DNA from 4 places in the Stenotrophomonas sp. YJH_SMC_110 genome. Region 1 is predicted to be linked to each of the others. Evidence: predicted binding sites of a transcription regulator. Region 1 holds the regulator's gene; each other region holds the start of a gene.
What was found. The regulator FliA, encoded in region 1, starts transcription of late flagellar genes. The targets are predictions, from matches to a motif close to TAAAGTTTNNCNNNCNNNGGCCGATAA.
Positions count from the first base shown of each region.

Region 2: the regulator FliA is predicted to act here: its motif matches at 2,299-2,325, upstream of AC5P6H_RS02310 (methyl-accepting chemotaxis protein).
Region 3: the regulator FliA is predicted to act here: its motif matches at 2,278-2,304, upstream of AC5P6H_RS10420 (GGDEF domain-containing protein).
Region 4: the regulator FliA is predicted to act here: its motif matches at 1,335-1,361, upstream of AC5P6H_RS19215 (flagellin).

Region 1 is NZ_JCAFSM010000013.1:24,800-31,968, forward strand. It holds gene flhA (flagellar biosynthesis protein FlhA) at 1-889, shown strand, start outside; gene flhF (flagellar biosynthesis GTPase FlhF) at 1,035-2,651, shown strand; gene AC5P6H_RS18670 (MinD/ParA family ATP-binding protein) at 2,638-3,525, shown strand; gene AC5P6H_RS18675 (RNA polymerase sigma factor FliA) at 3,522-4,268, shown strand; gene cheY (chemotaxis response regulator CheY) at 4,326-4,718, shown strand; gene AC5P6H_RS18685 (protein phosphatase CheZ) at 4,718-5,323, shown strand; gene AC5P6H_RS18690 (chemotaxis protein CheA) at 5,326-7,169, shown strand, end outside.
Region 2 is NZ_JCAFSM010000001.1:531,867-539,035, reverse strand. It holds gene AC5P6H_RS02325 (MarR family winged helix-turn-helix transcriptional regulator) at 1-278, opposite strand, end outside; gene AC5P6H_RS02320 (S41 family peptidase) at 328-1,239, shown strand; gene AC5P6H_RS02315 (NAD-dependent epimerase/dehydratase family protein) at 1,338-2,231, shown strand; gene AC5P6H_RS02310 (methyl-accepting chemotaxis protein) at 2,443-4,974, shown strand; gene AC5P6H_RS02305 (DUF2628 domain-containing protein) at 5,053-5,439, opposite strand; gene AC5P6H_RS02300 (hypothetical protein) at 5,657-5,827, shown strand; gene AC5P6H_RS02295 (TonB-dependent receptor domain-containing protein) at 5,888-7,169, opposite strand, start outside.
Region 3 is NZ_JCAFSM010000004.1:285,552-292,720, forward strand. It holds gene AC5P6H_RS10415 (TonB-dependent siderophore receptor) at 1-2,050, opposite strand, end outside; gene AC5P6H_RS10420 (GGDEF domain-containing protein) at 2,337-3,752, shown strand; gene AC5P6H_RS10425 (MFS transporter) at 3,848-5,050, opposite strand; gene AC5P6H_RS10430 (winged helix-turn-helix transcriptional regulator) at 5,140-5,589, shown strand; gene AC5P6H_RS10435 (metallophosphoesterase) at 5,663-6,790, shown strand; gene AC5P6H_RS10440 (response regulator) at 6,924-7,169, shown strand, end outside.
Region 4 is NZ_JCAFSM010000017.1:9,250-16,418, reverse strand. It holds gene AC5P6H_RS19215 (flagellin) at 23-1,240, opposite strand; gene flgL (flagellar hook-associated protein FlgL) at 1,640-2,842, opposite strand; gene flgK (flagellar hook-associated protein FlgK) at 2,839-4,719, opposite strand; gene flgJ (flagellar assembly peptidoglycan hydrolase FlgJ) at 4,728-5,927, opposite strand; gene AC5P6H_RS19195 (flagellar basal body P-ring protein FlgI) at 5,929-7,065, opposite strand; gene flgH (flagellar basal body L-ring protein FlgH) at 7,068-7,169, opposite strand, start outside.

The sequences.
Region 1 (7,169 bases):
GGATGTCGGCTTCCTGATCCCGTCGGTGCACATCCGCGACAACCTGGAACTGCCGGCCAACGGCTACCGCGTGCTGGTGCACGGCGTGCCGGTGGCCACCGCCGAGATCCACCCCGACCGCGAGCTGGCGCTGGACCCGGGCAGCGCGCTCGGCGCGCTTGAAGGCATCGCCGGCAAGGACCCCGCGTTTGGCCTGGACGCCACCTGGATCCAGCCGCACCAGCGCGCCCAGGCCGAAACGCTGGGCTACACCGTGGTCGATCCGGCCACCGTGGTCGCCACCCATCTGTCGCACCTGATCCGTGAGCACGCGCCGGAACTGCTCGGCCACGAAGAAGTGCAGCACCTGCTGGCCAACCTGGCCAAGAGCGCGCCCAAGCTCGTCGAAGATCTGACGCCGAAGGCGTTGCCGCTGTCGGCGGTGGTGCGCGTGCTGCAGAACCTGCTGGTCGAGCGCATTCCGATCCGCCAGCTGCGCAAGATCGCCGAGGCACTGGTCGAACATGCGCCCAGTAGCCAGGACCCGGCCGTGCTGACCGCCGCTGTTCGCACCGCACTGGGCCGCTTCATCGTGCAGGAGATCGCCGGAATGTCGGCGGAGCTGCCGGTGTTCACCCTCAACCCGCAATTGGAACGTGTCTTGCAGGAGTCCACGCAGGGCAACGGCGCCGCGCTGGAACCCGGACTCGCTGAGCGACTGCACCAGAGCCTGGCCGAATGTGTCAGCAAGCAGGAAGCCCGCAACGAGCCCGCGGTCGTGCTGGTACCTGGCCCGGTGCGCGCCGCGCTGGCCCGCCTGGTCCGCCACAGCGTTCCGTCGCTGTCGGTCCTGGCCTACAGCGAGGTGCCGGAGGACAAGCGCCTGAAGCTGGTCGGAACGATCAGCTGACGCCGCCCTGCGATGCGCCAGAAAACAGACACCACTTTCGAACCAACGCAACAGACAGATACCAAGGGGAACCCGCACCGTGCAGACCACCGACCACCCGAGTTCTCCGACCGCCACCCCGCCGTCTTCGCCCCGTGACCACAGCATGAAAATCAAACGATTCGTCGCCGCCGACATGCGCTCGGCCATGAACCTGGTGCGCAAGGAACATGGTCCTGACGCCGTGATCCTGTCCAACCGCCGGATCGAGGAAGGCATCGAGATCGTCGCCGCCGCCAACTACGACGAGAGCGCCGTGCAGCGTGCACTGGAAGCCTCGCGCCGTGACGTCGCACCGCCGCCGGCACCCAAGCCGCGCACCGCCGCCGACGCGGTGATCGCCGCCGTCACCCGCCGCCGCAGCAGCACCCCGGCGCCGGAACCGGTCGCGGCCACCACCTCGGCAGTGGCCGCCCTCGCCCGCGCCGCCGTCGGTGCCACCGGCCGCACCCTGGACAGCGCCGACGAGATCGTGCCGACCCGGGGCAGCACCGGCTTCGCCGCCACCCTGGCCCGCGCCGCCGTCAACGAACCGGCACCGCCGGAACAGATCTTCGCCCCGTTCGCCGAGGCCATCGTTGCACCGGCCGCCACCGTGCCGGCCAACCGCGCGCGCTTCCAGATCGACCCGCCGCACGAGGCGCATCACGAAAGCGTGGCCCCGGCCGTGCAGCCGCCGCCGCTGCCGACCGCTGCCGTGATCGACGCGCAGCCCGGGATCGCCGCCAGCGAACCGGCAGCGGTCGAAGCCGCTATCGAAGCCAGCCCGGCCCCCATGCTGGCCCCGGCACCGACGCTGACCGTGGTTGCCCAGGACGACGCCGAGATCCGCCAGCTGCGCCAGGAAGTGGCCGGCATGCGCCAGGTGATCGAGCGCGAGATGAACCGCTTCACCGACGAGCGCCTGCGTGGCAGCCCGGTGCGCGCCACCGCGCTGGACCTGATGGACGAGTACGGTTTCGACGCCGGGCTGGCCCGCGACGTGGCCATGCAGATCCCGCTGGAAACCGAAGCCCATCGTGGCCGCGGCCTGATGCTGGGGCTGATCTCGCGCAAGCTGCCGATCGCCCCGGTCGACCCGCTGGAGGAAGGCGGCGTGATCGCGCTGGTCGGCCCGACCGGCGCCGGCAAGACCACCACCATCGCCAAGCTGGCCTCGCGCTTCGCCGAGAAGCAGGCCCCGCGTGACGTCGCCCTGGTCACCACCGACACCACCCGCATCGGCGCCCGTGAACAGCTGTATGGCTACGGCCGCCAGCTCGGCATCGCCGTGCACGAGGCCAACAGCGGCACCGACCTGGACCAGCTGCTGGAACGCTTGAAGGACTACAAGCTGGTGCTGATCGATACCGCCGGCCTGGGCCCGCGCGACCGTGCCCTGGCCGCCCAGCTGCAGTGGCTGCGCGCCGCGCGCCAGGTGCGCACCCTGCTGGTGCTGCCGGCCAACACCAGCTTCGGCGACATGGACGAGGTGGTGCGCCGCTTCGGTGCGGCCAACCTGCAGGGCCTGGTGCTGAGCAAGCTGGACGAGACCGGCCGCTTCGGCAACGCCCTGTCGGTGGCCGTGGACCACGCCCTGCCGATCACCTGGGTGACCGATGGCCAGGACGTCCCGGAGGACCTGCACCGGGCCAGTGCAGCCAATCTTGTACTTCGCCTTGAAGATTTGCGCCGAGCGGCCGATATGCCCTGCAACCCGGAGTTGAACCATGCCGTCGCGTGAGTACGCCAAGCTGACCAAGACCTTCCCGCTGTCGGCCACCCGCAGCGAGCCGCTCGGCCCTGTGCGCACCATCGCGGTGACCGGCGGCAAGGGCGGCGTGGGCAAGACGAATGTGTCCGCCAACCTGGCGGTGGCGCTGGCGGGCATGGGCAAGCGCACGCTGCTGCTGGACGCCGACCTGGGCCTGGCCAACATCGACGTGATCCTGGGCTTGAACCCCACCTTTACGCTGGCCGACCTGGTGGCCGGCCGCTGCTCGCTGGACGACGTCATCGTCGAAGGCCCGAACGGCGTGCTGGTGGTCCCGGCCGCTTCCGGCCGCCGGCACATGGCCGAGCTTGCCCCGGCCGAGCATGTCGGCCTGGTCAACGTGTTCTCCGAACTGGAACGCGAGCTGGACATCATGGTGGTCGATACCGCCGCCGGCATCACCGACGGCGTGCTGACCTTCTGCCAGGCCGCGCAGGACACCGTGGTGGTGGTCTGTGACGAACCGGCCTCGATCACCGACGCCTACGCACTGATCAAGGTGCTGTCGCGCGAGCGCGGCGTGGACCGCATCCAGGTGGTGGCCAACATGGTGCGCGACCCGAACGAGGGCCGCGTGCTGTACGAGAAGCTGACCCGCGTCTGCGAGAAGTTCCTCGCCGATGTCTCGCTGAACTACCTGGGCTGCGTGCCGCAGGATGACTGGCTGCGCCTGTCGGTGCAGCGCCAGCAGCCGGTGGTGAAGGCCTATCCGTCCAGCCCGTCGGCGCTGGCGATCACCGAGATCGCACGCCGCACCGCGCGCTGGCAGGCACCGACCGAACCGCGCGGTGGCGTCGAGTTCTTCCTCGAACGCATCCTCAAGCAGCGTGGGGTGGCCGCATGAAAGGCGCAGCCCACCAGTACAGGGAAGTCCAGCGCTCGGCGGCCAACGAGGTCATCGCCCAGCATTCGGACCTGGTGCGACGCATCGCCCACCACCTGGCCGCGCGCCTGCCGGCCAGCGTCGAAGTCGATGATCTGATCCAGGCCGGCATGATGGGCCTGATCGAAGCCTCGCGCAGCTACGACGCCGACCAGGGCGCCTCGTTCGAGACCTATGCCTCGATCCGCATCCGCGGCTCGATGATCGACGAGATCCGCCGTGGCGACTGGGTGCCGCGCTCGGTGCACCGCCGTGCACGCGACGCCGCCGCCACCATCCGCCGCCTGGAACAGAGCACGGGCCGTGCCGCCAGCGCCACCGAAGTGGCCGCCGCGATGGAGATGCCGCTGCCGGAATACCTGCGCCTGATGGAAGACGCCGCACGTGGCCAGGTGCTGAGCCTGGAGTCGCGCATCGAAGACCAGGGCGAACTGGATACCGTCGCCCAGGGCGGCCCGACTCCACAACAGGTGCTGGAGCGCGGCGAGTTCGGTCGCGAGCTGGGCAAGGCCATCGGCCACCTGCCCGAGCGCGAACAGCTGGTGCTCTCGCTGTACTACGAGCAGGAGCTGAACCTGAAGGAGATCGGCGCGGTGCTCGGCGTGAGCGAGTCGCGGGTCTGCCAGATCCATGGCCAGGCCGTGCTGCGCCTGCGCGGCCGCCTGAAGATTTTCGAGGCCGTCGACGCCGGCCTGGAAGAATGAACATCCCCGAGGCGACTGCCCCCGGCCGCCCGGAATGAACAACAAAGGAACTCTGCTTTGAACAAGAACATGCGCATCCTCATCGTCGACGACTTCTCGACCATGCGTCGAATCGTCAAGAACCTGCTGGGCGATCTGGGCTTCACCAACACCGCCGAAGCCGAGGACGGGCATGCCGCGCTGTCGCTGCTGCAGAGCCAGCCCTTCGATTTCGTCGTCACCGACTGGAACATGCCGGTGATGACCGGCATCGAACTGCTCAAGGCGATCCGTGCCGACGCCAAGCTGAAGACCCTGCCCGTGCTGATGGTCACCGCCGAAGCCAAGCGCGAGCAGATCATCGAAGCGGCCCAGAACGGCGTGAACGGCTACATCATCAAGCCGTTCACCGCGCAGACGCTGGAAGAGAAGCTGGGCAAGATCTTCGAACGCCTGGCGGCCAGCGCCTGATGGATACCACGGTCGACAAGAACGCCCTCGCCCTGCGCCTGCAGGAAGCCCTGGATGCCCTGGAGTCCGGTGACGAAGCCGCCTGGCGGCAACGCATCGACGGACTGGTCGCGCTGCGCACGCAGCCGATGATGAGTGGCCTCTCGCGGCTGGCCCGCGAGCTGGGGCAGGCCCTGGGCGAACTGCCGACCGTGCCCAGCGAGGCCGGCGAACTGGACGATGCGTGCGCACGTCTGGACCACGTGGTGGCGATGACCGAACACGCTACCCACCGCACCCTGGACCTGGCCGAGGAATGCCGCAGCCTGACCGAGCAGCTGCGCGCCGAAGGCCTGCAGCCAGGCCAGGACGTGCAGCTGGAGCGCATCCGCCACAACCTGACCGAGATCGCCCTGACCCAGAGCTACCAGGACCTGACCGGGCAGATCATCCGTCGCGTGGTCGGCATCGTCCGCCGCGTGCATGAAGGCTTCGGCGCGCTCGGCCTGCCGCCGGAACAGCATCGCACCGACCCGGAACTGGCCGGGCCGGCACTGAAGGGACTGGACCGCCACGCGGTCTCGCAGAACGACGCCGACGACCTGTTGTCGGATCTGGGGCTGTAAGCATGAGCGCGGTATCCGACGACATCACTGCCGATTTCATCATCGAGGCACAGGAAATCCTGGATCGCCTCGGCGAACAGCTGGTGTCGCTGGAGCAGGCACCGCAGGACACCGAACAGCTCAACGCGGTGTTCCGGGGCTACCACACGCTCAAGGGCGGCGCGGGTTTCCTCGGTGTCACCGCCATGGTCGAGCTGTGCCACGCCGCTGAAGAGGCGCTGGGCGCTGCACGTGCCGGCCAGGCCGTGCTGCAGGCCCATCACTTCGACGCCGCCCAGCAATCGCTGGACTACCTGCAGTCGATGCTCGATGCCGTGTCTTCCGGCACCGAGCCGGGCTATGCACCGCCGGACCTGATCGCCCAGTTCGACGTGCATGGCGGTGCAGCAGCGCCTGCCGCCGCTGCCGCCGCACCGGCGGCCGGTGCCGGCGACCTGATCACCGACGACGAGTTCGAGGCGCTGCTCGACCAGCTGCACGGTGGCAACGCACCGACTGCGGTGGCGCCGGCAAAGAAGGCCGACGACGGCCTGATCAGCGAAGATGAGTTCGAAGCCCTGCTCGACCAGCTGCACGGTGGCGCCGCACCCGGCGCCAGGCCCGCGGCTGCGGTGGCGCCGGCACCGATCGCCGCCCCGCGCCCGGCCACCGCACCGGCACCGGTGGCCAAGCCGGCCGCCAAGCCGCTGGCCGAAGCCGAACACACCGTGCGCGTGGACACCAAGCGCCTGGATGCGATCGTCAACCTGATCGGCGAACTGGTGCTGTCGCGCAACCGGCTCAAGACCCTGCGTGCGCGCCTGCGCGACGAGGAGCTGGACCGCGCCGTGTCCACCCTGGACATCGCCACCGCGCGCCTGCAGTCGGCGGTGATGCGCACCCGCATGCAGCCGGTGGGCAAGGTATTCTCGCGCTTCCCCAAGGTCGCCCGCGACGTCGCCCGCTCGCTGAAGAAGGAAGTGGACCTGGAGCTGATCGGCGCCGAGACCGAGCTCGACCGCAACCTGGTCGAAGCGCTGGCCGACCCGCTGGTGCACCTGGTCCGCAACGCCATCGACCATGGCGTGGAAATGCCCGACCTGCGCGAAGCGCAGGGCAAGCCGCGGATGGGCCATGTGCGGTTGTCGGCGCAGCAGGAAGGTGACTACGTCAGCATCGAGGTGCAGGACGATGGCGCCGGCATCGATCCGGAAAAGCTGCGCGCGAAGGCACGCGAGAAGGGCCTGATCGATCCGGAAGCCGCCGCCCGCCTGAGCAGCGAGGAGTGCCTGCACCTGGTGTTCCTGCCCGGCTTCTCGACCAAGCAGCAAGTCACGGATATTTCAGGACGCGGCGTCGGCATGGACGTGGTGCAGTCGCGCATCCGCGAACTCAGCGGGCAGATCCAGATCCAGTCGGAGCTGGGCCGCGGCAGCCGCTTCCTGATCCGCGTGCCGCTGACCCTGGCGATCCTGCCGACCCTGTTGGTGCAGGCCGGCGAGGACGTCTATGCGCTGCCGCTGGCGCGCGTGATGGAGGTACTGCACGCGCCGCGCACCTCGCTGGGCTGGTTCGATGGCCGTGCCGTGCTCGACCGCCGTTCGCACACGCTGCCGCTGGTCGATCTGCGGCAGTGGCTGGATGTGACGCCGGCCGCATCGACCCTGCTGACCATCGTGGTGCTGCAGGCCGGCGAAGCGCGCTTCGGCCTGGTCGTGGACCAGGTCCGTGGGCGCGAGGAAGTGGTCATCAAGCCACTGCCGAAGGCCCTGCGCGGCCTGCGCGGTTACGCCGGTGCAACCTTGATCGGCGATGGTCGCATGGCGCTGATCCTGGATGTGGATGGCCTGCGCAGCCCGCACGACTG
Region 2 (7,169 bases), on a different contig from region 1:
AGGATGCGTTCGCGCCCGTCGTCACCATTGGCAGTGTGCAGCCAACCATCGCGCACCATCGCCGCCACGGTCTGGCTGAGCGCCGAATGGCTGAGCCCGCAGGCCAGCGCGAGGTCCTTGATCCGGCAGGGGCCCTGCGCCATCAGCGTGCGCAGCACCGGCGTGTAGCGCGGCCGGTAGTCCAGTTGCAGGTGCCGGTAGGCCTGCTCGACGGCCGGGTCCAGCTGGTCCAGCAGTGCGCGCAGCAGGGTACCCAGCGTGGCGTGTTGGAGATCCATGAGTGGGATGATATATAAGCGCTTATATATCCTCAATGCGGGGTGGATGATGGCGGTCTCCTGGATGCTCGGCGCGCTGCTGGCGACGGCCTGCCCGGCGCAGGATGCGGTGCTGCAGGCGGCCGCCAGCGCCGTGCAGGCGCAGTACCTGGACGAGGCGGAGGCCGCCCGCATCGCCGATGCCCTGCGCAGCTGGTCGGCGCAGCAGCGGTATGCGGGCAGCTGTTCGGATCCTGCTGCGTTCAGTGCACGCCTGAACCAGGACCTGGACATGTTCGATGGCCACTTCCACGTTGAGCGCGTGGACGCAGCTGCCGGCCAGGACGACTGGTTGATGGCCTGGCGTGCCGATGCCCGCAGCAATGGTGCCGGTGTGCGCGAGGTGCTGGTGCTGGAAGGCAACATTGGCTACCTGCGGTTGAGTACTTTTTACCCGCTGGATCTGGCGCGGCCGAAGTTCGCTGCGGCCTTCACGCTGCTGGCCGACACCGATGGCCTGGTGCTGGATCTGCGCCAGAACGGGGGAGGCGACGATGCAAGTGCCGACCTGCTGGTGCGCACGCTGCTGGACGCGAAGATCGGCGCGGTGCAGCAGCTGGACCAGCGTGGCCGGCGCACGCCGGTACCGCTGCCGCCTGCCAGCCTGCCTGTGTACCTGAAGCCGCTGGTGGTGCTGATCGACCGGCGTACCGGTTCGGCGGCCGAGTTCGTCGCCTATTCGCTGCAGGCCCTGGGCCGCGCGCGCATTGTCGGCACGCGCAGTGGCGGTGCCGCGCATATGTTTGGTGATCCTGTGTTGCTGCCCGATGGCTATCAGATCAGCATTCCCGACCGGCAACCGATCAATCTGCGCACCGGCGGCAAATGGGAAGGCACCGGCGTGAGGCCTGATGTGGCCGGCGGCGACGATCCGCTGTTCATCGCGCGGCAACTGCTGGCGCCTGCGAGGTCGTCAAGATGAACGCACGATTGCATGGCTGTCCTATCGCAGATGCGCGAATGCATGCCTAGAATCGAAGCATCCCGGTAGTTCCCGGGCGCTTCGAGTGAATGGACTCAATGAAGATTCTGTTGACCGGCAGTTCCGGGCGCATCGGGCGCGCGATCTTCGGTGCGTTGGCGGCCGCCCACGAAGTGGTGGGGCTGGACCGCAGCCCGTTCGCCACCACGCGCATCATTGCCGATGTCACCGATCGCCAGGCGGTCACGCGTGCGGTGCAGGGCGTGGACGCGGTCATCCATACCGCGGCCCTGCATGCTCCGCATGTCGGCCTGGTGCCGGACGCGGTATTCCAGCAGATCAACGTGGAGGCAACCGCGCACCTGCTGCAGGCCGCACGCGAAGCCGGCGCACGGCGTTTCGTGCTGACCAGCACCACCGCGCTGTACGGCCATGCCGTGGTAGCCGGTGGCTGCCGTTGGATCGATGAAGACACCGAGCCGCTGCCGCGCACGATCTACCACCGCACCAAGCTGCAGGCCGAGACCCTGGCTGAAGCTGCCGCCACGCCGGGCTTCAGCGTTCGCGTGCTGCGCATGGGCCGGTGCTTCCCGGAACCGCCCGAGCGCATGGCGATGTTCCGCCTGCATCGCGGCATCGACGCCCGCGATGTGGCCAGCGCACACGCTGCACTGCTGCTCGACGAAGGCGCCCGATTCGCCCGCTATCTCGCCTGCGCACCGACGCCGTTCCGGCGCGAGGACTGCCTGGAACTGGCCACCCACCCGCGCAGCGTGCTGGCCCGTCGCGCGCCGCAGCTGCTGGCCGAGTTCGAACGCCGTGGCTGGCCGCTGCCATTGAGCATCGACCGTGTCTACGACAGTGCCCGCCTGCGCAGTGAGCTGGGCTGGCAACCGTGCTTCGGGCCGGACGACGTGCTGCAGCAGTATGCCGTCGGCAGCATCGAGGTACTGCCGCGCGCGCAGTGGATCAAGGACCGCGTGGCCGAGTGAGGCCATCGCGACGGACGGGTGGCTGACCCGACCCTGAGCAGATTCAGGAATGTGCAGGCCGGTCGCCTCAACCTCGTTGGCGGGCGGCCGCTAACCCGGTGCGCTTCCAGCGCCGGGCCCGCCCGGCGGCCGGTGGCCTGCGCGACGGATCGCGCGCCTGCGCGGTGCCTTCGTGGTGCCGGTCGTCCTGAACTGCCTTGCGGACCCTCCCATGCCTTCTTCCCGTTCCGCCGCTGCCCGCCGCCCGGGCAGCATCGCCCACAAGCTGATGCTGGGCACCGCTGCGATCGCGCTGCTGTGCTTCGGCCTGACCGCGTTCCTGATCTACCGACAGGCCAGCGCCAGCCTGATCAGCGCCTCGCGCCAGACCATGACCAGCGAGGCGACCGCTGAGGCGCGCCAGGTGGCGGCCGATCTGGGCACCGCCTTTGCCAGCAACGATGCCATGGTTGAAGGCGTGCTGGCCCAGCGCGCCCGTGGTGACGTGCCCGACCGCGCCAGCCTGGCGGCGGTGCTGGGCGAGCAGCTGCGCGCCCATCCCGAATGGCTGGGCAAGAGCACCATGTGGGAGCCCGATGCCTTCGACGGCAAGGATGCCGAGTTCGTCAACACCGAGGCGCACGATGCCACCGGCCGCTACATGAGCTACTGGGCCTGGCAGGAGGGCAAGCCGCAGCAGTCGGTGATGACCGATTACACCGAGACCGCCAGCGGTTCCGGTGACTGGTACATGGTGCCCAGCCGCGACAAGCTGCCGAAAGTGAGCGAACCGTATGCCTATGACATCGCCGGGCAGCAGGTGCTGATGAGTACGCTGAGCACGCCGATCATCGAGAACGACAGGTTCCTCGGTGTCTTCACCGTCGACTTCTCGCTGGCAGCGTTGCAGAAGCACCTGGCCACGCTGAAGCCGATGGGGGCCGGCCGCGTCGAACTGCTGTCGCCGAAGGGCGTGGTGCTGGCCTCGGCCAATGCCGCCGAAATCGGCAAGCCTCGCAACGACGCACTGACCCGCAGCATGCTGGCCGAGATCGCCGCCGACCGTCCCTTCGAGGCCTTCAGCCCCGATGCGGCCGGCAACGTGCGCGTGTATGTGCCGCTGCGCGTGGGCGATGCCCCGCAGCGCTTCGCGCTGGGCGTGGTGATGCCGCATGCGGTGATCGTGGCCGAAGCGCGCCAGCTGCTGTGGCTGACCCTGCTGGTCGGCGTGATCGCCGCGCTGACCCTCAGCGCCGGTGTCTACATACTGCTGCGCCGCCTGGCGATCCGCCCGCTGGCCGAAGCGGTGCGCGTGGCCGGTGACGTCGCCGCCGGCAAGCTGGACAGCACCCTGCCAGCGCGCAGCAACGACGAAGTGGGGCGCCTGCTGGACGCGATGCAGGGCATGCGCGGCCAGCTGCAGGCGGTGATGGCTGCGCAGGCCGAAATGGCGCGCCGCCACGATACCGGTGAACTCAGCTACCGCATGGATGCCGCGGCGTTCCCGGGCGAGTACGGCCGCATGGTGGCCGACAGCAACCAGCTGGTGGCCTCCAGCAACGCGGTCACCCAGCGCCTGGTTGAAGTGATGCAGCGCTATGCCGTCGGCGACCTCAGCGTGGACATGGAAGCACTGCCGGGCGAGAAGGCGGTGTTCACCGCTGCGATGGCGACCACCAAGCGCAACCTGGCCGCGATCAACGAGCAGATCCAGCAGCTTGCCGCTGCGGCCGCCGCCGGTGACTTCGCCGTGCGCGGTGATGCACTGCGCTTCGACCACGATTTCCGCCGCATGGTGGAGACCCTCAACACCATGATGGAAGTCAGCGACCACAACCTGGCCGCACTGTCGACGCTGCTGCGCGCGATCGCCGGCGGTGACCTCAGTACCCGCATGCAGGGTGACTTCCATGGGGTGTTTGCGGTGATGCGCGACGATGCCAACAGCACCGTGCAGCACCTGACCCAGATCGTCGGCCAGATCCAGCAGTCGGCAGCCAGCATCCGCCTGGCCGCCGGTGAGATCGCTGCCGGCAACAGCGACCTGTCGCGCCGTACCGAACAGCAGGCTGCCAACCTGGAAGAAACCGCCGCGTCGATGGAAGAACTGACCTCCACCGTGCGCCAGAACGCCGACCACGCGCTGCAGGCCAACGCGCTGGCCGGTTCCGCGGCGGGCGTGGCCAGCGAAGGCGGCCAGGTGGTCAGCCAGGTGGTGCACACCATGGAGCAGATCGAGGCGTCTTCGCAGCGCATCGCCGAGATCATCTCGGTGATTGATGGGATTGCGTTCCAGACCAACATCCTGGCGTTGAACGCAGCAGTGGAAGCGGCGCGCGCCGGTGAGCAGGGCCGTGGCTTCGCCGTGGTTGCCAGTGAAGTGCGCGCGTTGGCGCAGCGTTCGGCGGGTGCTGCGAAGGAGATCAAGGAGCTGATCGACGCCTCGGTGGCCCAGGTCGGTGCCGGTGCGCAGCTGGTGCACGGCGCGGGGCGCACCATGCAGGACATCGTCGGTCAGGTCGGTCGGGTCAACGAGATCATGGCCGAGATCTCGGCCGCGTCGCGCGAACAATCGGCCGGCATCGAGCAGGTCAACCAGACTGTGGTGCAGATGGACGAAACCACCCAGCAGAACGCCGCGCTGGTGGAGGAAGCCAGTGCCGCCGCGCGCGCGATGGAGGAGCAGGCCGAGCAGCTGGCGGTGGCGGTGTCGCGCTTCCGCCTGCAGGCCGAGCCGGCGGCCGTGGCACGCCGCGCGGCCTGATCGCGCAAATGAAGACGCCCGGCGGGGGCCGGGCGTCGGTTGCGTCCTTGCCGCGCATCCCTGCGCCGGTCTGATGGCTTAGAACATTCCTTCAAACGGGTTCCAGCTGGCGCGACCTTCCACCTTCTCCAGGTAGTAGCTGTAGTTGGTGCTGGAGGCGACCAGCAGATTCATCGCGATGAACAGCATGCGCCCGACGACGTCGGGAAGGAACATGCTGACGATGGCCAGCGCGATGTTGATGCCGATGACCACCAGCGCCTTGCGCCACATGCCCAGGATCAACAGGTAGATCGCACCGAAGAACAACGCGAAGAAGTTCAGGTTGATCTTCAGGCGGTCACCGAACGACAGCGCCTTCCAGGCCTGCTTGAAACCGGGATTCTTGGGCGCGGCATGCTGGCGGAAGAAGTTGAAGCGGAACTGCCACTTCGGGCTGAACTGGGACAGGTCAGTGGTATTCATTTGGGGGAAACATCCCTGTGAGAAAACGTTTTCATGATAAGGCAAGTCCTATTCAGGATCCAAGGGCTGCCGTCAAAAATGTGACGCGTGCCGTGTTCCACGTGCTGCGGCCGGGTGCCGCACCGTCACCCGCCCGCCTTGTTTTTAGGATAGGGTGCGCAGTTCCGCTGCCGCCCCGGTTGGACCCGTGCGGCGGCGGGATGTCCATGGAGGTTGCATGACCACACCTGCTACACCGGAAAACGCACCGGGACCGGTGCTCCTGCCGACACCTGAAGTGGTGCAGGCACAACAACTGCTCGCACGCCAGCAACTGGCGGTGGCGATGGACCGTGCGCGCACGGCCGCCACGCGGGACGCGGCACCGGCCGCGCTGGAAAGCGAGTAACCCGCAATACCGTCGATCGCGCTGGCATGTCGCCAGCGCGATCACGGCGCGTGCCGCCGGTCAGAAGCGCGCGGTCATGCTGAGGAAGTAGCTGCGCCCGGCGACGAAGTAGTCGGTGGAGCCTTCCGCATACAGCTTCTTGTCGGCCAGGTTGCTGACGCCACCGCGCAGGGTCAGCACCTCGTTGACGTTCCATGCCACGGTCAGGTCATACAGGGTGTAGGCCTTGAGGAAGGTTGTGGCGGTGCCGGTCTGCCTGCCGGTGTACTGCGCCGACAGGCTGCCGGAGAACACCGTATTCGGCGTCCAGTCCAGCGACGAGTAGCCGGAGAATTCCGGCGTATCGATCAGGTTGCGGCCGGTGGTCAGGTTCCTGGCTTCCTTCATCCAGGTCGCCGAGGTGCGCCAGCGCCACTGCTCGCCGAAGCGGACGTTGAAGTTGCCTTCCATGCCGCTGGTGCGCGCGCGCTGCACGTTGCTCATGCGCGTCCACCAGATGCCGTTGAAGCGGCCCAGCGGTGCGTATTCGATCTTGTTCCGGAAGTCGGTGTGGAAGTAGGTCACGCCAACATCGATCAGGTCATTGTCGAAGCTGATGCCGATCTCGCGGTTGGTGCTGGTTTCCGGATCCAGGTCCGGGTTGCCGGCCATGTAGCACCCGCCGCGGGTATACCCCAGCGGGATCAGCGAGGTGCAGCCACGGCCGCCGGACTGGGTGGCAGCGGTGGCCGAATTCTCGGTCAGGCTGGGCGCACGGAACCCCTTGGAGACGCCACCGCGGATGGTCCACTGTTCGGCCGGATGCCAGACCAGGTACGCACGCGGGCTGACGTGGCCGCCGAACTTCTCATGGTGGTCCAGGCGCGCGCCCACGGTCAGGGCCAGGGTGCGGTGCAGCTTCAGTTCGTCTTCGACAAACAGCGCCCAGGTATCCACTTCCAGGCTGGAGCCGCTGACGGCGTTGCCGGCGTAGTCGATCGGCGCGCGGCCGATGGTATCGGTGTTGGTCAGTTCCTGGCGCTTCCACTGCCCACCCACGGCAAACTGGTGTTCAACGCCCAGAGTGAACGGCGTGGTCAGGCTGCCTTCGATGATCGTGTCGGTGGCCTCTGAGCGGCCGGTGGCGCCGATGTCGTTCTTGTATTCGGTCCAGTACGCGCTGAGCCTGGAGGTGCCGAAGCTCCACGTGCCATCGTGGTTGAGCGCCAGCGAGCTGCGCTTGAGCTCACTGGCTCCCCAGGCGCCTTCGTCCTGCTTTTCCAGCGACGCATCGATGAAGGCCTGCTGCACGCCATGGCCGGCTTCCAGCGACAGTTCCTGTGCGTCGCTCAGCTTCCACTGC
Region 3 (7,169 bases), on a different contig from region 1:
CGATCGAGGGATCGCAGCTGCCGGTGCAGCGCGGATCATTGTTGATGTTGGCGGTGGCCGGCTTCTGCTTGCCGTAGAACGTGCCGGTCAGCAGCACCGACAGCTTGTCGGTGGCCTGCCAGTCCAGCATCGTGTTGACGGTGTACTTCGGGATCACCGACAGCGGCTGGCCGGTGCTCTTGTTCTCGTTTTCCACCATGTAGGTGAAATTGTTGCTCCATTTCAGGCGATTGCCCTGCTCGCCCAGCAGCGGGATCACCAGGTTGCCTTCAAGCCCCTGCACGATCGCCTTGGGCGCGTTCTCCCAGCGGAAGATGCGGCCCTTGGTGTCGGCGGTCAGGCCAACCTGGGTGTAGCCGGCCTGGATCTTGTCCTTGTAGTCGTTGTGGAAGTAGGTCAACGAGGCCTGCCAGCCGCTCTGCGGTGCCCACTCGATGCCCAGTTCCTTGTTCAGGCTGGTTTCCGCCTTCAGGTCCGCGTTGCCGCGCATGTAGCAACCGGCACCCAGGCTCGGCAGTGCATTCGGGCAGCCGTTGCCACGGGTGTAGTACAGATAGTCCGGATTGGACTGGTACAGGTTCGGCGCCTTGAACGCGCGGGCGATGCCGCCCTTCACCACCCAGTCGCTGTTGATGCGGAACTGCGCATTGAGGCTGGGGCTGGTGTTGTTGCCGAACTGGCTGTGGTGGTCGAAGCGCAGGCCCGGGGTGACGATCCAGCGCTCACCCAGGTAGATGTTGTCTTCGACGAACACTGCGGTGGTCTGCGCGTCGGCCTTGCCCCGCGCGCGATCGGCCGACAGCCCCGGGATGCCGCCGCCGCTGCTGCTGGACTGGCTCATCGAGTACGGGTCGGTCAGGCGGCTGTCCAGGTATTCAAAGCCCAGCGTCCAGATGTTCTCGACGCTGCCCAGCGAGGTCGGGAAGCTCACTTCGCCATCCAGCTGGTAGTTGCGCAGGCGCGAGGTCGACCAGTCGGTGCCGTTGAAGCTGCCTTCCGGGCCACCGGCCAGGCCTTCATTGATGCGCGAGTTGTTGACCGCTTCCACCGCGGCGGTCACCCGCGAGGTCACGTCGCCCCAGCGGCCGCGATGGGTGATCGCGCCGGTGTTGCGGTACATGCGGTTGGTTTCCGCTTCGCCGTCGGCCAGCGCCGCCAGGTCAACGCCGGTCGAGGTACCGGTAGTGCTGACCGCGCGGTCACCGGCGTAGATGTTGCCCTGGCGGCTGGTGCCGGCTTCGAACTCCACCACCTGGTCGGCGGTGATGTCCCAGCGCAGCAACGCGTTGACGTCGCGGTTCTTGACACCCTCGCGGCCAGCCGGCGGCACCGCGTTCGGGTTGGTGGCGTACTGGCGGTTGAGGTCCAGTGAGTCGGCGTCGGTCTTGTTGAGGTTGCCGTACAGGCGGAACGACAGGGTGTCGGTCATCGGCCCGCTCAGCTGCAGGCCGACGCGCTCGCTGCCGCCTTCGGCGCTGTGCTCGGGCACCAGGCCATACAGGTCGACCGCTCCGGTCAGGTCGCCGGTCGGGCGCTTGGTGATGATGTTGACCACGCCACCGGACGCACCGGAGCCATAGCGTGCCGCCGCAGGGCCGCGCAGCACTTCGATGCGCTCGATCATTTCCGCCGGCACCCAGTTGGTATCACCGCGGGTATTGCGCTCACCGCTACGGCCCATGCGCACGGCATCACGCGCACCGATGCGCTTGCCGTCGACCAGGATCAGGGTGTTTTCCGGGCCCATGCCACGCAGGTCGATCTGGCGGTTGTTGCCGTACTGGCCCGAGGCGCTGTTGCCGGTGAGGTTGACGCCCGGCATGGTGCGCAGCAGCTCGGCGATGTCGTTGGCCGGCGGGCGCTTGGCGATGTCCTCGGCGGTGATGGTCGAGGTACCCAGTGCCTGGCGGGCAATCTGCGAGGCGGTGACATGCACCGTGTCGATATCGGTGGCATCGGTTTCGGCCTGGGCGGTCAGGGCGCTTCCCGCCAGCAGGGCGGCAACGGCGAGCGCCAGCGGGCGCGGCGAAAGGACAACGGCAGGAGACATGATCTGGACCTTCTGGCAGGGCAACGGGGCCTCTGGCAAAGGGCTTGAGGCAACGACGAGGGGGAGGCGGAGCGTCGCTGCAGTCGCCTGCGGGCCGATCCGTGCGCGCATTCTCCCATCAATGCGAGTGATTCTCAAATGCGTTCACTCATTGCCGCCGCGGCGCCGACGTGCTTTGCGCGCCGTGCAACCCTGCATCGCGCATAAACTGACCGGCCAACCCGCCATCAACCGTGCGCCACCGCGGCCGATACCCGTGGTTTGCCGTACGCAGTCAGAGATCGACGTGGAACCACCCCAACTGGACGATGCCAGCCAACCGCTGGCCGAGGCCTGGCAGCACTGCCTGCAACAGGCCGGCCCTGCCGCCACCGCGCTGCTGCACGCCGCCGCCGCCGATGCCCCGCCGGCGCTGGCCCAACGCTTCTACGAGGTACTGCTGCAGGACGGGCGTGCACGCCGCTTCCTGTCCCACGATCAGGTCAAGCAGCGCCTGCAGCCGGCCATGCAGCGCTGGCTGGTGCAGTTGCTGACCACCAATGCCGACGGTATTGCCGGCGCCGTTGCCTCGCAGCGGGTGATCGGCGATGTGCATGCCCGGGTCGGTATTCCGGTCGACCTGGTCACCCGCGGCGCGCGCGTGCTCAAGCACGAACTGTTCGTGCGCCTGCACGACGACGCGCCCGACAGTGCCACTGCGTTCGCCGCCATCGACTGCCTCAGCGCGATCATGGACATCGCCATGGAAGGCATGACCCTGGCCTATACCCATGCACGCGAGCGCTCGACCCGCGCCGATGCTGCGTACCGGCTGTTCTCGCTGGTGCAGAACGTCGGCACCGAACGCGAACGCCAGCGCGCACTGCTGCTGGACTGGGAGAACGCCCTGCTCTACGCGCTCGCTGGCCACGTACAGGCCAGCGACAGCGCCAGCCTGGCCACTTCCGAGTTCGGCCTGTGGTTCACCCACAAGGGCATCCCCAGCTTCGGCGAGAGCAGCGAGACCCGGCAGGTCGGCCAGCTGATGGCCCGCATCGACAGCAACCTGCAGCGGGCGAGCAACGATGCCCCGGCACAACGACTGGCGGTGCTGCCGGCCATCCGCGAGGACCTGGCCGCCATCCGCACCCTGATGACGCTGCTGTTCGAGCGCATCGGTGAGCTGGATGCCGGCAGCGATGCGCTGACCAACCTGCTCAACCGCCGCTTCCTGCCTACCGTGCTGCGCCGGGAGATCGAACTGGCCACGCGCAACTGCACGCCGTTCTCGCTGCTGCTGCTCGACCTGGATCACTTCAAGGCGATCAACGACGGCCACGGCCACGACGCCGGGGACCGCGCGCTGCAGCACGTCGCCGGCCTGCTCGGCCAGCTGACCCGCGGCAGTGACTACCTGTTCCGCTATGGCGGCGAGGAGTTCGTGGTGGTGCTGGTCGCGGCCAGCGAATCACAGGCCGCGGTGATCGCCGAAAGCCTGCGGCGGCAGATCGCGCAGTCACCGGTGGCATTGGCCAACGGCCAGGTACTGGCACTGACCGCCAGCATCGGCGTAGCCGGCCATGACGGCCACCCGGACTACGAGCGGCTGATGGCACGGGCCGATGCGGCGATGTACGAGGCCAAGCGCAGCGGCCGCAACCGCGTGGTAGTGGCCAGCGCGGACCTTGAGGAAGCACCGGGACGGCGTGCACTGCAGCGATGACGACAGGACAGGTAGAGTCGACCGCTGGTCGACTATCGCACGCAGCGCGGGATTTTTCGCACGCGGGGCGAAGAGCAGTCGACTGACAGTCGACTCTACCGATAATCGACTCTACCGGTTCGCCCGCCAGCCGATGCATTGGACGCCACCACCCGCCATGCTGCCCACCACAGCAGCGCCAGTGCCGCGATGCCTGCACCCAGCAGGCACACGGCAGGCCAGCCATGCCGGGCCTGCATCCAGGGCCCGGCAGCCGCACCGGCACCACTGCCCACTGCATAGAACAGCATGTACAACGCCACCAGGCGTCCATGCTGTTCTGCCGGTGCACGCAGCAGCAGCGCCTGGTTCGATACGTGCAGTGCCTGCCCACCGAGGTCGAGCACGATCACGCCCAGCAGCAGCAACGACAGCGACTGCGGCAGGCCCAGCAGCGGCCACCACGCGGCCAGCATCAGCAGCAGCGCGCCAAGACTGACCCGACCGGCGAAACCGCGGTCCATCCAGTGCCCGACCCGCGCCGCCATCAAGGCGCCCACTACGCCGGCCAGGCCCAGTGCGCCGATGGCCGCGGTGGACCACTGCAACGGCGGCGCCGACAGCGGCAGCGGCACCGCCGCCCAGAACACGTTGAGGCCAGCAAACAGCAGCAATGCCAGCGGCCCACGCTCGCGCAGCGCGCGGTCCCGGCGCAGCATGCCCAGCATCGAACCCAGCAGTTCGCGCCAGCGCGGTGGTACCGCCGGCACCGGCACCGCCGGCAGGCGCCGCCACAGCAGCACGGCCAGGGCCGCCATCAGCGCTGCCGACAGCAGATAGACCGCCCGCCAGCCGACGGTGGCCGTGACCGCGCCCGATACAACGCGCGCCAGCAACAGGCCGATGAACACGCCGCCCTGCACCACGCCCACCAGGCGCCCGCGCTGCTCGGGCGGCGCAAGCGTGGCGGTATAGGCGATCAAGCCCTGGGTCAGCGCGGTGCCCAACAGCCCGGCCAGCAGCATGCCCGACAACAGCCAACCGGCCGTGCGTGCCGCTGCCAGCCACAGCAGGGCCAGCACCAGCGCGATCAACTGCATCCGCAGCAGGCGTCGCCGGTCACCGCGATCGGCGAGCGGCAGCAGGCCCAGCAATGCCAGCACACTGCCGGCCTGGGTTGCCGCCAACACTGCGCCCGCCACGGCACGGTCCAGTGCGAAGGCCTGTGCCAGCCGATCCAGCAGCGGTTGCGCGTAATAGACGTTGGCAACGCTGGCGCCGGCCGCGACCGCGAGCAGGGTCAGCAATGGGCGGGACATCGATGCGCTCATGATGTAGTTGCAATTTGAAACTTGATGCAGGCTATCGTCATTGGTTTTAAACTGCAACCACATTCGGAGGCCACAGCATGCACGCCAACAGTCCCTGCCCCGTTGCCCGCAGCGCCGACCTGCTCGGTGATCGCTGGGCACTGCTGGTGATCCGCGATGCCTTCGACGGCGTCACGCGCTTTGGCGACTTCCAGCGCAGCCTCGGCGCGGCGCGCAACATCCTCAGCGATCGCCTGCGCAGGCTGGTCGAGGCCGGCATCCTGCAACTGCAACCGGCCTCCGATGGCTCGGCCTACCAGGAATACGTGCTCACCCGCGCCGGCCAGGAACTGTTCCCGCTGCTGGTCGCGCTGCGCCAGTGGGGAGAACGCCATCGCTTCAGCGCCGGTGAAGCCCATTCGCAGTTGATCGAATCCAGCACGCGGCGACCACTGCCCTACATGCAGCCACACGGGCGCGACGGTCAGCCGCTGCAGGCCGCCGCCACCCGCGTGCGCAAGCTCAAGGACGACCGGCGCGGCGCCTGATCCGCCCATTCGCGCACACCACGATCGGGCCGCGCCGGTTAGCATCGGAGGTTTCCGCCGCCGGACGCCGCCGATGCCGCGCTATCGCCCTTTCCTGCTGACCGCCCTGCTGTTGCCGCTGCTGGCCTGCGCCACAGCAACCACGCAGGCCCGCGAGGTTGCCGCGCCCGCCGACCACGTGCAGGCCGATGGCCCCTATGTATTCCGCCAGGGCGACCAGCTGCAGGCCAAGTGGATCTGCGACGACAAGGTCGAGTCGCGCTCGCTGGCCATCAACACGACGGGCACCGATATCGCGCCGCGCTGTGGCTACGAACACACTGTGCACGTGGCCGCGCCGAATGCGGCCTCGGTCTCCGTGCTGCCGGCCGCGCCGCGCATCGTCGCGCTGTCGGACATCCATGGCCAGTACGGGCTGCTGGTGCGCCTGCTGCGCGCCCACCAGGTCATCGACGCGCAGGATCGCTGGGCCCTGGGCAAGGACACGCTGGTCATCGCTGGCGATGTATTCGACCGCGGCCCGCAGGTGACCGAGGCGTTCTGGCTGCTGTACGGCCTGCAGCAGCAGGCCGCCGCCGCCGGTGGCGCAGTGCACTTCGTGCTAGGCAACCACGAAACCATGGTGCTGTACGACGACCTGCGCTACGTCAACCCGAAGTACCTGCGCAGCGCCCAGCTGCTGGGCCGCAGCTACCCGCAACTGTATGGCGCCGACTCGGTGATCGGGCAGTGGCTGCGCACCCGCCCGGTGCTGCTGAAGATCGGCGATACCCTGTTCCTGCATGGCGGCATCTCGCCCGAAGCGGTGCAGCTGGCGCTGGACCCGGCACGCACCAATGCGGCCTATCAGGCCTCTCTGGGCCTGCCCAAGGCCGAAGTGAAGGCCGACCCGGCCACCGCACCGCTGTATGACGGCAAGACCAGCCCGATCTGGTACCGCGGCTACTTCGATGGCCGCCTCGACACCGCGGCGGTACAGGCCGTGCTCGACCGCCTGCAGCTCACGCGCATCGTGGTTGGCCATACCTCGATGCCACACGTCAGCAGCTTCCACGGCGACCGCGTGATCGCCATCGACAGCAGCATCAAGAACGGCGAGAACGGCGAACTGCTGTTCATCGAGGATGGCAGGCTCAGCCGCGGCCTGCTGGACGGCTCACGGGTGCCGCTGGCACTGGGTGAGCCGGGCCTGCAGGACTGAATGGCGGGACAGCGCGACGGTGCCGGGAGGTGCCGGCGCGCTCCACCTTCACCCGGTTTGCGGCTACCCTCGGCAGCCGAGAGGCCCGCCCCGTCCACCCGCTGGGCCCGACCGTTACAGGAGCTCCCCGCGCATGCGCGTTCTGATTGCTGAAGACGACCCGGACATCGCCTCCGGCCTGTGCGCCTCGCTGCGCCGGCAGGGGCATGTGGTCGACCACGTCGACAACGGCGCGCACGCCGACGCCGCGCTGGGTTCGACCCAATACGCGCTGCTGGTGCTGGACCTGGGCCTGCCACAGCTGGATGGCCGCGACGTGCTGCAGCGCCTGCGCCAGCGCGGCGATGGCCTGGCGGTACTGGTGGTGACCGCCCGCGAC
Region 4 (7,169 bases), on a different contig from region 1:
CGTGCCCCGGGGGCGGCTCATGTCAGCGCTGCAACAGGCTGAGCACGTTCTGCGGTACCTGGTTGGCCTGGGCCAGCATGGCCGTACCGGCCTGCTGCAGGATCTGGGTGCGGGTCAGTTCGGCGGTTTCCTTGGCGAAGTCGGTATCGCGGATGCGGCTGCGCGACGCGGACAGGTTCTCCGAGGAGGTCTGCAGGTTGGCCACCACCGAGGTGAAGCGGTTCTGGATCGCGCCGAGGTCGGCGCGGACGCTGTTGACCGATTCCAGGGCCTTGTCGACGATCGACATCGCCTTCTGTGCGCCTTCGGCGGTAGTGACGTTCAGGTCCTTGACGAAGCTGGCCGCTGCACCGGTCAGGGTGCCGCCGTTGGTGCTGGTCTCGGTCAGGCCCAGGCCGGCGAGGGTCGCGGCGGTGGCGCCGGCCGGCGGAGTCGCCGCGCTGACACCCAGCGCGAAGGTCTGGCCATCCTTGACCGAGGCCAGGCTGACGACGCCGGCATTGACCGAGGCAACCACGCCGGTTTCGCCCAGCTTGTTGTTGATCGCCGCGGCGGTGGCCGAGGTGATCGATTCGCCGGCCTTCACCGTGAAGTCGCTGATGGTGACCGTGGTGGCGGTGCCGCCCGGCGGGGTGACCGAGACCTGCAGGCCGGAGTAGGTGGTGTCGGCCGTCGCCTTGTCCACCGCCAGTGCGGTGCCGGTATAACCGTTGGCGAAGGTGGCCGCGCCCAGCGAATCGGCCTTGGCGTTGACCACGCTGTTGATGGCGATGGCCTGTCCGGCGTTGGCACCCACCTGGAACAGCTGGCTGGTGAAGCTGCCGTCCAGCAGCTTGGTGCCGTTGAAGTCGGCCTGCTTGGCGACGCGGTCGATCTCGCTGACCAGCTGGGTCACTTCAGCCTGCAGGGCCTTGCGGTCGCTGGCCGAGTTGGTGGCATTGGAGGCCTGCACACCCAGTTCGCGGATGCGCTGCAGGTTGTTGCCGACTTCGTTCAGCGAACCCTCGGCGACCTGGGCCAGCGAGATGCCGTCGTTGGCATTGCGGATGGCCACGTCCAGACCGCGGATCTGGGTGGTGAAGCGCTCGCTGATGGCCAGGCCGGCCGCGTCGTCCTTCGCGCTGTTGATGCGCAGGCCGGACGAGAGGCGCTGGATGGTGGTGGCGAGCGAGCTGCCGCTGGTGCTCAGGTTGCGCTGAGCGTTGAGCGACATCGTATTGGTGTTGATTACCTGTGCCATGGGGTCGTCTCCTCTTATATGGAACCCGTTGGTGAATGAAACGAAGCGCCGCCTGTTTTTTTGTGTGGCTGTGTGCTTCGCCGTTGCCAAATGAATAACGGCGCTTTGTCAACAACCTTTAGCCGTGAATTCCGTTGAAGCCAGAATTCGTTGCCTGAAGCTGTTTTCCCGGGGTTTTCAGCCCTGTTGCCAGGGTGGAAGCGGCCCCGGGAGGGGCGGTCGGGCAGGGCCTGACCAGCGCTGATGAAGGTATCGGCGGGGTCGGGCCGGGCTTGATGGAGAATCACGGAAAATCGGTCGGCGACGGCCAGGTAGCCGCGCAGCGGCGGGCAGGCGCGCAAACGAAAAAGGCCGCGATGCAGGGCATCGCGGCCTTTCGGGACTGACTCGGGCGGCGCGTCAGCGCAGCTTGTTGAACAGCGACATCGACTGCATCTGCGAGAAGATCGTCTGCGCCGCCTGCAGCGCGGTGCTCTGCAGCTGGTACTGGCTCAGCGCATCGGCGTAATCCAGGTCGCGCATCTGCGACAGCGTGGTCTTCAGGGTCACGCCATTGGCCTCGCGCATGTCGGCCGCATTGTCCAGCGCCTTCAACTGCGCACCGCCTGCGGCACGCGAATCGATCATCCGCTCGGAAGCGCGCGCCACGTCGCGCAGTGCGCTCTGCAGCTGGTTCTGCTGCGCGGTCATCTGTGCGGTGGTACCGGTGTCGGCACCCAGCGCCGCCACCAGGTTGTCCATGGTGGAGAAGATGTCTCGGCTGCTGGCGGCCTGTACGTTGAAGCTGTCACCCGCCGCCGGTGCGCCGGTGATGCGCAGGCGCACACCGTTCACTTCCAGATCGTCGCCGGCCTTGTAGGTGCCGGCTCCGGTCACGTTGCCCGCACCATCCACCACCTCGTACTGGTTGCCAGTGGTGAAGCGCACGCTGAAGCCCTGGCCGTTCCAGCTGTCGCTGCCGTCGCGGGTGATGTTGGTCAGCACGCCGTTGCCGGTGTTGCCGGCCGCGGCGCTGCCGTCGACGAAGCCATCGCCGGTGGGAATGCGCATGAAGATCTCGCTGCCGGGCAGCGCGTCCTTCACGTAGGTATCCGGACCGACTTCGACCTGGCGCTGGGTCTGGTCGCCACGGTAGACCACTTTGCCGTTGATCTTGGCAAACGGCGGGTCGCCGTCGTTGGTGCCACCGAACACGTAGCGGCCGGTGCCATCATCGGCGTTGGCCAGCGACAGCAGGCCGTCGCGGATCTGGTTGACCTCGGTGATCAGCGTCTTCTTGTCCGCCGCGCTCAGCGCCGGATTGCTGGCCTGGATGGTCAGATCGTTGACGCGTGCCATCAGGTCGTTGACCTGTGCCAGGGTGTTTTCCTGCACGCCCAGGCGGTTCTGCACGTTGCCGGCATTGAGCTTCATGCGGTCCAGTGCAGCCAGGCTGCGGTCAAGGCCGACCGCGGTGCCGGCGGCAACCGGATCGTCCTTGGCGCTGACGATCTTGCTGCCGGTGGCGATCTGCTGCTCCAGATGGCTGAGCTTGGCCTGCTTGGCCATCATCAGCGACACCGACTGGTTGAACATCATGCTGGTGGAGATGCGGCTGCTCATCGGCGGACGGCTCCCAGGATGGTCTGGAACATGCTGTCGGCGGTCGAGATCAGCTGCGAGGCGGCCTGGTAGGCCTGCTGCAGGCGCAGCATGTCCGCCGCTTCCTCGTCCAGGTTCACGCCGGAGACTTCGTCGCGGGCTTCCTGCGCCTTGTCATTGATCACCAGCTGCGCGTCGAGCGAGTACTCGGCCGAGCGGGCGGCGGCGCCGACCTGGGTGGTCAGGCCACCCAGTGCACCGTTCAGTGTCACCGTTCCGGCGTTGAACGCCTTCGCGCTTTCCACCTTGGCCAGCTTCGACGCGTTGCTGTTGTCCGACGAACCGGCCGGGGTCGGGGTGATGTTGAAGGTATCGCCCACCTTCGGTGCACCGTCCAGCACGAAGCTCCAGCCGTTGGCGCTGATGGTCTGGCCGGGCGTGTAGGTCTGCGGCGGCCCACCGTCGATGGTGTAGGTGGTGGCCGAGGTGAACACGATCGCCGACGGATTGCGCAGGTTGGCGTTGGTCGAATCGGTGACGGTGACACCGCTCAGCTTGCCGGTACCGGTGTTGGCGGTGGCGGCCGCGCCCTTCACCGCTGCAGCGGCGGCGATGCGCGACGGATCGGTGATTGCCACTTCCATGCTGCCGGCCACGCCCGCGGTCGGCTGCAGCAGGAAGCGGTCATTTGCAGCCGGCGTACCGCCGACGACCAGCTTGACGCCGTTGATCACCAGCGGATCGGCGGCGGTGCCGGTGCCGGTCAGCGGGATGCTGGCGCCGGTGTCGGCGCGGCTGGCCTTCCAGTTGGTGCCATCGAACTGCAGCACCACGTTCTGCGCGTCCAGCTTGCCCAGGTCGCCGTAGGTTGCGCTGAGGCTGGCGGTGCCGGTATTGCTGTTGTTGCCGGTGACGCGCGGGTTGCCGATGGTGAAGAAGTCCCCGCCCAGCTGGCCATACAGGTCCACGCCCTGGTGGTGCGCCTGGTTGAAGCTCTCGGCCAGGCCCACCGCCAGCTTGCCCAGTTCAGCCTGGGCAGGGGTCAGCACGGTGTCGCGGAATTCCAGCAGGCCACCGATCTGGCCGCCGACCGCCTTCGGGTCGAGGCGGATGGTGTTGCCCTGGGTCTCCAGCGCCAACTGCAGGCGCTCGGGCTGGTACGGGTCGGCCACGGTGGTGACCTTGGTCGCCGTGGTACCCACCACCAGCGCGTTGCCGCCGGCGGTGTAGACATTCATGATGCCGCCGTCCTGGATCACCGCCGTGCCACCGGTGTAGCCGATCAGCTGGGTGATCAGCTGGTCGCGGCGGTCGAGCAGATCGGGTGCGGCAGAGGCGATGTTGGTGCCGATGGCGCCGTTGATCTGCGCGATTTCCTGCGCCAGGCGGTTGACCTCGGTGGCACCGGCCAGCAGGCCGTTGTTGACCTCGCTGTTGAGGTTGTTCAAGTGCGTGTTGAGCTGCACAAAGCGGTTGGCCAACGCCTTGCCGCCGTCGAGCATGTTCTGGCGGTCGGCGGTGCCGGCCGCGTTGGACGACAGGCCACTGACCGAATCGAAGAAGTTCGACCAGACGCCGGCCACATTGGTGGCCGCATCGGAGAACAGCGCGTTGACCCGGTCGGCCATGCCCGAAAGCTGTTTCAGGCGCGCCAGTTCACCGCTGCTGTCGAGCAGGCGCGAGATCGCCAGCTGGTCGGCCGTGCGGCGGATGTCAGTGATCCGGGTGCCGTTGCCGACCGTGCCATAGCCGTAGTTCTGCGGGTCGGCGGTAGCGAAGTTGACCTTCTGCCGGCTGTAGCCGGGCGTATTGAGGTTGGCCACGTTGTGGCTGGTGGTCGCCAACGCACGCTGGAAGGCGAGCAGGGCACCGGTACCGGTGGAAAGTACGCTGGACATGGGGTTCCTCAACGACGGGTGATACCCAGCGCCGCGGTCGCGGTGCTGGCGAAGGTCTGGCCAAGGCGCGCGCCGGCGTCGGTCACGGCCGCTACGGCACGCTCGATGGTCGGGCCGCCGGCGATCGCGGCGATCTTGGCCGCATAGCGCGGGTCGGTGGCATAGCCGGCGCGCTGCAGGCCACGGGCGAAGCCCTGCACGTCGGTGCCGGCCTGCAGGGCCTGCTGGTAGCGCGGGCTGGTCTTCAGCAGGCGCACGTAGTCGGCGAAGCTTTCGGCCGGCGAGCTGTAGGCGCGGAAGCTGGCGGTTTCGTTGCGGCGTACGCCATCCACGTATTCGTGGGTGCCGGCTTCAACGCGCTGGCCGCTCCAGCCGGTGGCCTTGATGCCGAACAGATTGTGCGAGGTACTGCCGTCGGACTGGCGGATGTGGCGCTTGCCCCAGCCGGTTTCCAACGCGGCCTGGGCGACCAGCGCACGGGCATCCACGCCCAGTTCCCTGGCCGCGCTCTGCGCGTGCTGCCAGATGCTGGCGACGAAACCTTCCGGCGTGTGCGGCCCCAGCTGGGCCACGGCGGTGCGGGTAGCCATCGCATCGGCCTGGCTCATGGCCGTACCGCGGTTGCTGGCCGTCGCCGACCACTGGTCGTTGTTGGTGGACCAGTCCTCGCCCTGCAGGTTGCCGATGTACGGATCCTCGGTGCCCAGCGAGCGGTGCAGGCTGCTGCTTTCGCGACCGGCGATCAGGTCCAGTGCCTGTTCCATCGGTGCCAGCGCGGCCTGCGCGCCGTGCTGTGCGCCGGCCGCCATCTGCTGCAGCATGCGCACGGCCTGGCTGCCATCTTCCAACGGCAGCGACGGTGCCGGCTTGTCCGGCGCGTTGAGCTGGTAGGCGCGGCTGGCCTTGGCCGGATCCACGCGGGTATCCAGCGCGGGGCCGTCGGCGGCCTGGCCGGACAGCTGGCGGCTGATCATGCCGGACAGGCCCAGCCCCTTGCCGCGGGTCATCGCCTCGGCGATCTTCTGGTCGTACATGTCGCGGAACATCTTGTTCTCGCCGGGAAACAGCGAGTCGCCGAAACTGGCATCACGCATGCTCTTGACCAGCATCTGTGCGAACTGGCCTTCCAGCTGGCGTGCGACCTTGTCGATCTTCGCCGGGTCGTTCTGCTGCGCCGGGTGCAGGTCGAATGCGGGATTGATGCGCATGTCAGATCACCTCGAGCTCGGCACTCAATGCGCCGGCCTGCTTCAGGGCTTCCAGGATCGCGATCAGGTCGCCCGGCGCCGCGCCCACGGCGTTCACCGCGTGCACGATCTCGTCCAGGGTGGTGCCGCCGCTGAACTTGAACATGCGGCTGCCGTCGTTGGTGGCGGTGATGGTCGACTGTGGGCTGGCCACGGTACGGCCACCGGACAGGGCATTGGGTTGGCTGACGTTGGTGTTCTCCTGGATCGTCACCGTCAGCGAACCATGCGAGATCGCGGCAGGGCCGACCCGCACCTGCTGGCCGATGACCACCGTGCCGGTGCGGGAATTGACCACGACCTTGGCCGGGGCGCTGCCCGGGGTCAGCTCCAGGTTCTCGATGCGGGCCAGCAGGCCGATGCGTGCGCCCGGATCGGTCGGCGCAGTCACGGCCACGGTCACGCCGTCGACCGCACGCGCGGCGCCTTCGCCGAACGCGTTGTTGAGTGCGGCGACCATGCGCGAAACGGTGGTGAAATCGTTGTTGTGCAGGTTCAGCGTGATGTCGCCGCCATTGGCCAGCGGGTCGGGCAGGGCACGCTCGACCGTGGCGCCATTGGGAATGCGGCCCACGCTCGGTACGTTCACCGAAACCCGCGAACCATCCTTGCCCTGCGCACCAAAGCCGCCGACGATCAGGTTGCCCTGCGCGATCGCATAGATCTGGCCGTCGGCGCCGCGCAGCGGGGCCATCAGCAGCGAGCCGCCGCGCAGCGAGACGGCGTTGCCGATCGACGACACGGTGATGTCGATCGGCTGGCCCGGCTTGGCGAACGGCGGCAGCTCGGCATGGATCGCGACGGCCGCAACATTCTTCAGCTGCGGATTGACGTTGGCCGGTACGTTCACGCCCAGCTCGCCGAGCAGGTTCTTCAGGCTCTGCACGGTGAAGGGCGCCTGGCTGGTGCGGTCGCCGCTGCCATCCAGGCCGACCACCAGGCCGTAGCCCACCAGGGCGTTACCACGCACGCCGCCGACCTGGGCCAGGTCCTTGATGCGCTCGGCGCTGGCCGGGGCTGCCACGACCAGCAGCATCAGCGCGACGAACGACGCCACGCGGCGATGCCAGGAAGAAGAGGGGAGGAGTTTCATGGCCATACTCAGAACGGCGTCAGGCCGGAATTGAAGAAGCGGCTCAGCCAGCCCATCGCGTTGGACTGCGCGACCGGGCCGCGGCCGCCGTAGACGATGCGGGCTTCGGC